Regions from separate parts of the Streptomyces sp. NPDC037273 genome, predicted to be linked through region 1. Evidence: riboswitches for the same ligand, from Rfam matches in the RefSeq annotation. Region 1 holds a riboswitch; the other holds the start of a gene.
What was found. Region 1 has a riboswitch for S-adenosylmethionine ahead of thrC (threonine synthase). Riboswitches for the same ligand answer to the same signal wherever they lie in the genome.
Positions count from the first base shown of each region.

Region 2: it holds a riboswitch for S-adenosylmethionine, as region 1 does, so the genes downstream of both, ACZ7G1_RS06755 (aminotransferase class V-fold PLP-dependent enzyme) here and thrC (threonine synthase) in region 1, are expected to answer to the same signal.

Region 1 is NZ_JBVJVO010000014.1:143,228-147,480, reverse strand. It holds gene groL (chaperonin GroEL) at 1-56, opposite strand, end outside; gene ACZ7G1_RS30430 (cold-shock protein) at 387-590, opposite strand; gene ACZ7G1_RS30425 (MoaD/ThiS family protein) at 986-1,264, opposite strand; gene thrC (threonine synthase) at 1,306-2,616, opposite strand; SAM riboswitch class I at 2,610-2,754, opposite strand; gene ACZ7G1_RS30415 (glucosyl-3-phosphoglycerate synthase) at 2,904-3,845, shown strand; gene ACZ7G1_RS30410 (DUF7927 domain-containing protein) at 3,949-4,253, shown strand, end outside.
Region 2 is NZ_JBVJVO010000002.1:343,344-347,596, forward strand. It holds gene ACZ7G1_RS06735 (NYN domain-containing protein) at 1-75, opposite strand, end outside; gene ACZ7G1_RS06740 (hypothetical protein) at 109-351, opposite strand; gene ACZ7G1_RS06745 (rhomboid family intramembrane serine protease) at 510-1,244, shown strand; gene ACZ7G1_RS06750 (Lrp/AsnC family transcriptional regulator) at 1,241-1,522, shown strand; gene ACZ7G1_RS06755 (aminotransferase class V-fold PLP-dependent enzyme) at 1,594-2,988, opposite strand; SAM riboswitch class IV at 3,220-3,336, opposite strand; gene trpD (anthranilate phosphoribosyltransferase) at 3,419-4,253, opposite strand, start outside.

The DNA of each region.
Region 1 (4,253 bases):
ATGCCGCGCTCGAGACCGCGCCGGGCCTCCTCGTCGAACGCGATGATCTTGGCCATGTGAAGTGGTCCTCCCGGACATGGGGTGGATAACGCTCCAGGACCGCGCCGATGCCCGCGACGGACGGCCTGCGTGCCCGGCGGTTCCTTGCCCCACCTGGCCGCGGGCCTCATCTGCCCGATCCTCGTAAGCACTCTCACCTTCCGAGTGCTAACGCCAATGATTAGCACTCGCCCTAGGAGAGTGCAAGCGACTCTCGGGTTTCGGGCACCTCCACGCCAAGCCCGCCGAACCCCTGGTGAACCTTCCGGGAACGCGCGAGGGGTCCGCATCCCCTCAGGGATGCGGACCCCTCGACGGCGTTGCGTCGGTGGCCGATCGCGCCGCGCTCAGACGGCGAGCTTGACCATGTCCGCCTGCGGACCCTTCTGGCCCTGCGAGATCTCGAACTCGACTCGCTGTCCCTCTTCGAGGCTGCGGTAGCCATCCATCTGGATCGCGCTGTAGTGGACGAAAACATCCGCACCACCGTCGACCGCGATGAAGCCGTAGCCCTTCTCCGCGTTGAACCACTTGACGGTGCCCTGAGCCATGCCTAACTCCCCTATTACTGGCCCTTGCGCGGGACCGCACTTCGCGGACCCGGGTCAGACCCTGCGCCGGAACGCGTCGACCGCCGCTGAATGTATCTGCCCAACTGCCCTCTGCAACAGGTCATTCGAGCGAGAATTCTCGGCGCGACGGAAAGGGGAATTGGGGAGAATCCCCTGGATGACGGGGCAAGTCGGGCCCGGCAAAAGGCGCACAACGTACACAACGCGCAGGCACTTTGGCTGCTTCTTGTCGCGCGAAGACGCTTTCTCATATGCGTCCGGCATGAGCAGCGGAGGGGACTTCCCCAACTCTACCCCGCTCAACCATGCAGAATTGCCCCTTCCGCTTATAGGCGCGGAAGGGGCAATTCGAGAAAGACGGGACGCGATAGGCGTCAGCAGCCGCCGGCGACGGCCGGGATGATCGAGACGCCCGCGCCGGCCGGGGTGGCCGTCTCCAGACCCTGCTCGAAGCGCACGTCGTCGTCGTTCACGTAGACGTTGACGAAGCGGCGCAGCTTGCCCTGGTCGTCCAGGACGCGGGCGGCGATGCCCGTGTGGTTCTTCTCCAGGTCGGCGATGACCTCGGCGAGGGTCGCGCCCTCGGCCTGGACCTCGGACTGACCGCCCGTGTAGGTGCGGAGGATGGTGGGGATGCGGACGTTCACGGCCATGTCGTCGAAACCTTTCGGGGAACCGGGGGAGCGGGCGGGTGTCAGAGCGCCAGGCCGGCGTCGCGGAAGGCGTCGAGGCTCGGGCGGATGGTGACGGTCGCACCGGAGGTGTCGGCCACCGCGTCGAGGGTCTTGAGCCCGTCACCGGTGTTGAGGACGACGGTGGTGAGGTTCGGGTCGATGACACCGGCCTCGACGAGCTTGCGCGTGACGCCGACGGTCACGCCGCCCGCGGTCTCGGCGAAGATGCCCTCGGTCCGCGCGAGCAGCTTGATGGCGTCCACCACCTGCTCGTCGTTCACGTCCTCCACGGCGCCGCCGGTGCGGCGGGCGATGTCGAGGACGTAGGGGCCGTCCGCCGGGTTGCCGATGGCGAGCGACTTGGCGATCGTGTTCGGCTTCTGCGGGCGGACCACGTCGTGGCCGGCCTTGAAGGCGGCGGAGACCGGGGAGCAGCCCTCGGCCTGGGCGCCGAAGATCTTGTACGGCTTGTCCTCGACGAGGCCCAGCTTGATGAGCTCCTGGAGACCCTTGTCGATCTTCGTGAGCTGGGAGCCGGAGGCGATCGGGATGACGAGCTGGTCGGGGATGACCCAGCCGAGCTGCTCGCAGATCTCGTACGCCAGCGTCTTGGAGCCCTCGCCGTAGTACGGGCGGAGGTTGACGTTCACGAAGCCCCAGCCCTCGCCGAGCGGGTCGCCGATGAGCTCCGAGCAGAAGCGGTTGACGTCGTCGTAGTTGCCCTCGATGGCGACCAGGTCGCCGCCGTAGACGCCGGCCATGACGACCTTGCCCTGCTCCAGGTCGTGCGGGATGAAGACGCAGGAGCGGAAGCCGGCGCGGGCGGCGGCGGCGCCGACGGCGCCGGCCAGGTTGCCGGTGGAGGAGCAGGAGAGGGTGGTGAAGCCGAAGGCGCGGGCTGCTTCGAGGGCCTGCGCGACGACCCGGTCCTTGAAGGAGTGGGTCGGGTTGCCGGAGTCGTCCTTGACGAAGAGCTTGCCGGGGGCGACGCCGAGCTCGCGGGCGAGGTTGTCGGCCTTGACGAGCGGGGTCCAGCCGGGGTTCAGGTTCGGCTTCTCGGCGACGTCGGCCGGGACGGGCAGCAGCGGGGCGTAGCGCCAGATGTTGGCGGGTCCTGCCTCGATCCGCTTGCGCAGCGCCTCGGGGTCACCGGCGGGAAGGTCGTACGCGACTTCGAGCGGTCCGAAACAGAGTTCGCAGGCGAAGATCGGGCCGAGCGGGAAGACTTCACCGCATTCGCGACAGGAAAGCCCGGACGCGGGACCGAGGTCGACGGTGGTGGCGGAAGCGACGGTCTGTACAGCCATGGAGGCGAGGCCCTTTCTCCTCATCTTTCCCATGACGAATTTTTCGTCATGAGACGGATTTGGCACCTTCCCTAGCCGGGAGCCTCGCTGGAGGACGAGTAACCGACTGGAGGGTTGCCGGGGCTTCAACGGGCCGTTTCCCTCTGCCCCTCTGGATGAGCGGTATTCGATTGTGAAGTGCGGTGGACTTTCGTTCCTGCACTCCGACGCGGTCGGCACCCCGACGTGCATCGGGCATCCGCGTTGTTCAAGACTGTAACCGAAGGCCCCGGAGCTTGGACGGGCCGTCCGTACCGCGAGATGGAGATCACGTGCTGGAAGAGGTGGAGCGCTGGCTGGACCGGCGGTCCTGGTCTGTGGCGGACCGGCCGCTGGAGCGCATCCTCGCCGCCAAGCGCAATACGAAGGTCAGCGTCGTGCTGCCCGCGCTGAACGAGGAGGCGACCGTCGGCGACATCGTCGCGGTGATCCGGCGGGAGCTGATGACGGAGGCGGTGCCGCTGGTCGACGAGCTGGTGGTGATCGACTCGGGCTCCACCGACCGCACGGCGGAGGTCGCCGCGGCGGCCGGCGCGCGGGTCGTCGCCCGCGACGCGATACTCCCCCGAATACCGGCCGTCCCCGGCAAGGGCGAGGTCCTGTGGCGCTCACTGATGGTGACGAGCGGGGACGTCGTCTGTTTCGTCGACGCGGACCTGCGGGACTTCTCCGCGGACTTCGTCACGGGGATCGTCGGCCCGCTGCTCACCGACCCGGACGTCGAGTTCGTGAAGGCCATGTACGACCGGCCGTTCGGAGACACGCCAGGCCAGGGCGGGCGGGTGACCGAGCTGGTGGCGCGCCCCCTGCTCAACCTGCACTGGCCGCAGCTGGCCGGCTTCGTCCAGCCGCTGGGCGGGGAGTACGCGGCGCGCCGCTCGCTGCTCGAACGGCTGCCGTTCCCGGTCGGTTACGGAGTGGAGCTGGGGCTCCTCGTCGACGCGCTGCACACGGTGGGCCTGGACGCGCTCGCCCAGGTGGACGTCGGGGTGCGCAAGCACCGGCACCAGGACGGGCAGGCGCTCGGCCGGATGGCGGCCGCGATCTACCGGACGGCGCAGCTGCGGCTCTCCCGGGGCCATCTGGTCCGCCCGCGTCTCACCCAGTTCGAGCGCGGCGAGAAGGGCTTCGAGCCGCGCACGTACGCGGTGGACACGGAGGAGCGTCCTCCGATGGCCGAGATCGCGGAGTACGCGCGCCGCCAGGTGGCCTGAGGGCGGGGGCGGAGGCGTACCCGGCCACCACGTACACGGCGGAGCGGATCGACCGCGTGGCGTAACGCCCCACGATGATCCTCTTTGCCTACATTGCCCTTTTATGCGCTTCAGACGACTTCACCTGGGCAGAGTGCTGGCGGCCATCGGCCTCACGGCGGGCTCGCTCGCGTTCACGGCGGCCGGTCCGGCCTCCGCGGACGTGGTCGAGCCCTTCGGAAAGCGGTACGACGAGTCGCTGTACGGCGACTTCACCACCATCGGCAACACGGTCATGGGCTGTCCCACCGCCCCCGCCGACCTGGCCGCCCGCTGCGCGTCGGCGGCGAGCGGCCAGGGGTCCGACAACAACAACACCTTCGTGATGCGGCGCATCGACGCGGGCGGCGTCGGGGACACCGGCTACGG
Region 2 (4,253 bases), on a different contig from region 1:
CAGTGGGTGGTCGAGCGTCTCGGCAGCGTCACCTGCCGCGCCGGCCGGCTCTCCACCGTGCGCGGGCTGCTCCACGATCCGTCACCCCTATGTCGTCCGCACCAGCCCTCAGGAGGCGGTGCCCGGCCTGTCCACCAGTTCGATCTGGTCCACCGCGTTGCACCAGCGGCAGCGGACCGACTCGATGGTCTCACTGACCACCTGACGCTCCTCGACCGTCGGGTCTCCCGCGAGGTCCAGATGGACGTACTCCACGACCTTCGAGGAGCGCGTCACGTCGAAGCGGGTCAGGTTGCCGCAGAGGGTGCAGCGCCAGCGGGTCTCATCGGTCGGCAGGGGAACCGTCGTCATCGGTCCGTCCTTCTTCCTGTCGTGTCGTACCAGGTGCGGGAGCCGCGGTGCGCCGTCGAACTGCGGTCGTCGTGCCCGTAACCCTACGGCCTCCCCGGTACCCCGGGGCACGGCGAGGCACTCTGTCCAGTTCGGCCCCGGTACGCCATGATCTGTCCATGATCGACTGGCGAGGAGCGGCCCGCGGCGCCTGGCGTGGCGCGCGCAAGGGGCCCACGGTGACCTACGGACTGATCGCCGCCTGCGGTCTCCTCTTCCTGGTCAGTCCCGTCTCCGGGGTCAATCCGGTGTACGGCTCCGGGGACGCGCTGCTCGCCGCGCAGGGCGCGTACTTCCGCCGCTGGGGCGTCGTCCCCGCCGAGCTGACGAGCGGCGAGCCGCACGCCCTCATCACCCCGCTGACCGCGCTCTTCGTCCACGGCAGCTGGCTGCACCTGCTCGGCAACATGCTCTTCCTGTACGTCTTCGGGGCGATGGTCGAGGAGCGCATGGGCCCGGCCGGCTTCGCCGTCTTCTACCTGGGCACCGGCTATCTGGCGCTGCTCGGGTACGCGGTGGCGCACGCGGAGAGCGAGCAGACCCTGGTCGGGGCGTCGGGGGCGATCTCGGCGGTGCTCGGGGCCTTCCTCTTCCTCTTCCCGCGCGCCCGGGTGACCAGCCTCTTCCCCTTCCTCCTCTTCCTTCCGCTGCGCTTCCCCGCCTGGATCGTGCTGATCTTCTGGTTCGTGCTCCAGTGGCTGGCCGCGCGCGCGGCGGGGCCGGGCCCCGGCGTCGCCTACCTGGCCCACGTGGTGGGCTTCTCGGTCGGCTTCCTCTACGCCTGGGGGTGCTACCGGGGTGGGGATAGAGTGAAGGCACCAGCCGCGGCGACCGAGGGAGATAGCCAGCCGTGATCACCGCGATCGTGCTCATCAAGACCAGCGTGGACCGGATCCCCGAGATCGCCGAGTCGATCGCCGCGCTCGACAGCGTCAGCGAGGTCTTCTCGGTGACCGGCACGTACGACCTCATCGCGATGGTCCGGGTGCCCCGCCACGACGACCTGGCGGACGTGATCCCCGGTCGCATCAGCAAGATCCCGGGCGTCGAGGCCACCGACACGCACGTGGCCTTCCGTACGTACTCCCAGCACGACCTGGAGGCGGCCTTCGCCATCGGCCTGGAGTCCTGAGACCCGGACCGCCGGACATATGAAGGGGGCCTCCCGTCCGGGAGGCCCCCTTCACCCGTACGAGTGACCAATCAGCCGCGGTCCGGGACGCAGCGGCCGTCCTCGGTGCGGTACTTCCACTGCGCGCCGTCCCGGACGAGCTCCTTCACGGCGCTGACGAACCGCTCCACGTGCTCGTCCGGCGTACCGGCGCCGAAGCTCACCCGGATGGCGTTGAGCGAGCGCTCCCCCGGGGCCGCCTCGGGGGCGCCGCACTCGCCGACGTCCTGCGGGTCGCTGCCGAGCAGGGTGCGGACCAGCGGGTGGGCGCAGAAGAGGCCGTCGCGGACGCCGATGCCGTACTCGGCGGAGAGCGCGGCGGCGAAGTGGGAGCTGTTCCAGCCCTCGACGACGAAGGAGATGACGCCGACGCGGGGCGCGTCGTCGCCGAAGAGGGAGAGCACGCGCACCTCCGGGACCTCGGCGAGACCGGCGCGGACCGTGTCGATGAGGTGCTGCTCGCGGGCGACGAGCTGGTCGAAGCCGGCCTCGGTGAGCGCCTTGCAGGCGGAGGCGATGGAGTAGACGCCGATGACGTTCGGGGAGCCGGCCTCGTGGCGGGCCGCGGTGGTGTGCCACTCGACGTCCACGCCGCCGTCGGCGCGGCGGGCCACCTTGCGGGAGGCGCCGCCGCCCGCGAGGTAGGGCTCGGCGTCCTGGAGCCAGTCGGCGCGGCCGGCGAGGACGCCGGAACCGAAGGGCGCGTACAGCTTGTGCCCGGAGAAGGCGACCCAGTCGACGTCCAACTCCTTGACGGAGACGGGGTGGTGGGGCGCGAGCTGGGCGGCGTCGAGGACGATCCGGGCGCCGTGGGCGTGCGCGGCGGCGGCGAGCTCCTTCACCGGCCAGAGCTCTCCGGTGACGTTCGAGGCGCCGGTGACGCAGACGAGGGCCGGGCCGTAGGGGTCACGGTCGGCGAGGGCGCGCTCCAGGGTCTCGACGGCCTGGGCGGGGGTGCGGGGCGCGTTGAGGTAGCTGACGCGGGCGTCCTGCCAGGGCAGCAGCGAGGCGTGGTGCTCGGTCTCGAAGACGAAGACCTCGCAGTCGGCGGGGATGGTCCGGGCGAGCAGGTTGAGCGAGTCGGTGGTGGAGCGGGTGAAGACGACCTGGTCGTCGGGCCGGCAGTCGAGGAACTCGGCGACGGTGACCCGGCTGTTCTCGAAGAGGTCGGTGGAGAGCTGGGAGAGGTAGCCGGCGCCGCGGTGGACGCTGCCGTAGTACGGGGCGTACGCGGCGACGTCGTCCCACACCCGCTGGAGGGCCGGGGCGCTGGCCGCGTAGTCGAGCGCCGCGTAGGTCACCTCGCCGCCGGTGACGAGCGGGACGGTCACGTCCCGGCCGAGGACGGGCAGCGGGGCGGCGCAGCAGGGGTCGGCGGACTCGGCGGCGGCGGACTCGACGGTGGCGGCGTTCGGGCGTGCGGACATGGCGGTATCTCCCGGCGGGCGGTGCGGAATGGCTTCGGTGGATCCCGTACGCGGCCGGGTGCGGCGGGGTACGGGTGATGCCTCGGAGACGGCGTGGGTACGTCGAAGGCGTACGCGGGTACGCGGAAGTGACCCTGTTCCGAGGGTGAAGTAGGGGCGGAGTCGCCCTATCGCATTCGCTTGCTCACGGAAAACGCTCCTCGAGAGACCAGGACCCCTGGTGTGTCGAGGGGTCCGCGCTTGCCGTAGACCTCGCTGCCTACGGCCTGGTCTTCACCCGGGGCACCCCGCCACGGACGGAGGGTTGCCGGACAGCAAGCCGGGGCTTCACAGCTGTCACTCATGACCTGCCGAAGATCCTGCCACATGATCGCCGAAACGCAAGACCCCGGTCCGCATGCTGGACCGGGGCCGGCGTGAAGCGCGCGGATCAGGCGTTGCTGGCGGCGATCCAGCGCTCGAGGGAGTGCCGGGCGGCACCGGAGTCGATCGACTCGGCGGCCTTCGCGATGCCCGCGGCCAGCTGCTCCGCGAGGGTGCCCGAGCCGGGCTCGAAGGCGGTCAGCGCCGCGGCGGCGTTGAGCAGCACCGCGTCCCGGACCGGGCCGGTCTCCCCCGCGAGCAGCCGGCGCGCCACATCGGCGTTGTACGAGGCGTCCGCGCCGCGCAGCGCCTCCAGCGGTACGAGGTCGATGCCGACGTCCCGCGGGTCGAAGCGCTCCTCGGTGACGGAGCCGTCCCGGACCACCCAGACCCGGGAGGTGCCGGTGGTGGTCAGCTCGTCCAGGCCGTCGTCACCGCGGAAGACGAGCGACGAGTTGCCGCGCTCGGCGAGGACTCCGGCCACGATCGGCGCCATCCGCGGGTCGGCGACGCCGACGGCCTGGGCCCCTACGTTGGCCGGATTGGTCAGCGGGCCCAGGACGTTGAAGGTGGTCCGGATGCCGAGCTGGCCGCGGGCCGCGGCGACGTGCCGCAGCGAGGGGTGGAACTTCACCGCGAAGCAGATGGTGATGCCGGCTTCCTCGGCGACCTCGGCGACCCGCCGCGGGGTGAGGTTCAGGTTGATGCCGAGCTTCTCCAGGACGTCGGAGGAGCCGGAGGCGGAGGAGGCGGCGCGGTTGCCGTGCTTGACGACCTTCGTGCCGGTGCCGGCGACGACGATCGACGCCATCGTGGAGATGTTCACCGTCTTGGCGCCGTCGCCGCCGGTGCCGACGATGTCGACGGCCCGGCCCGGCACCTCGATGACGTTGGCGTGCGCG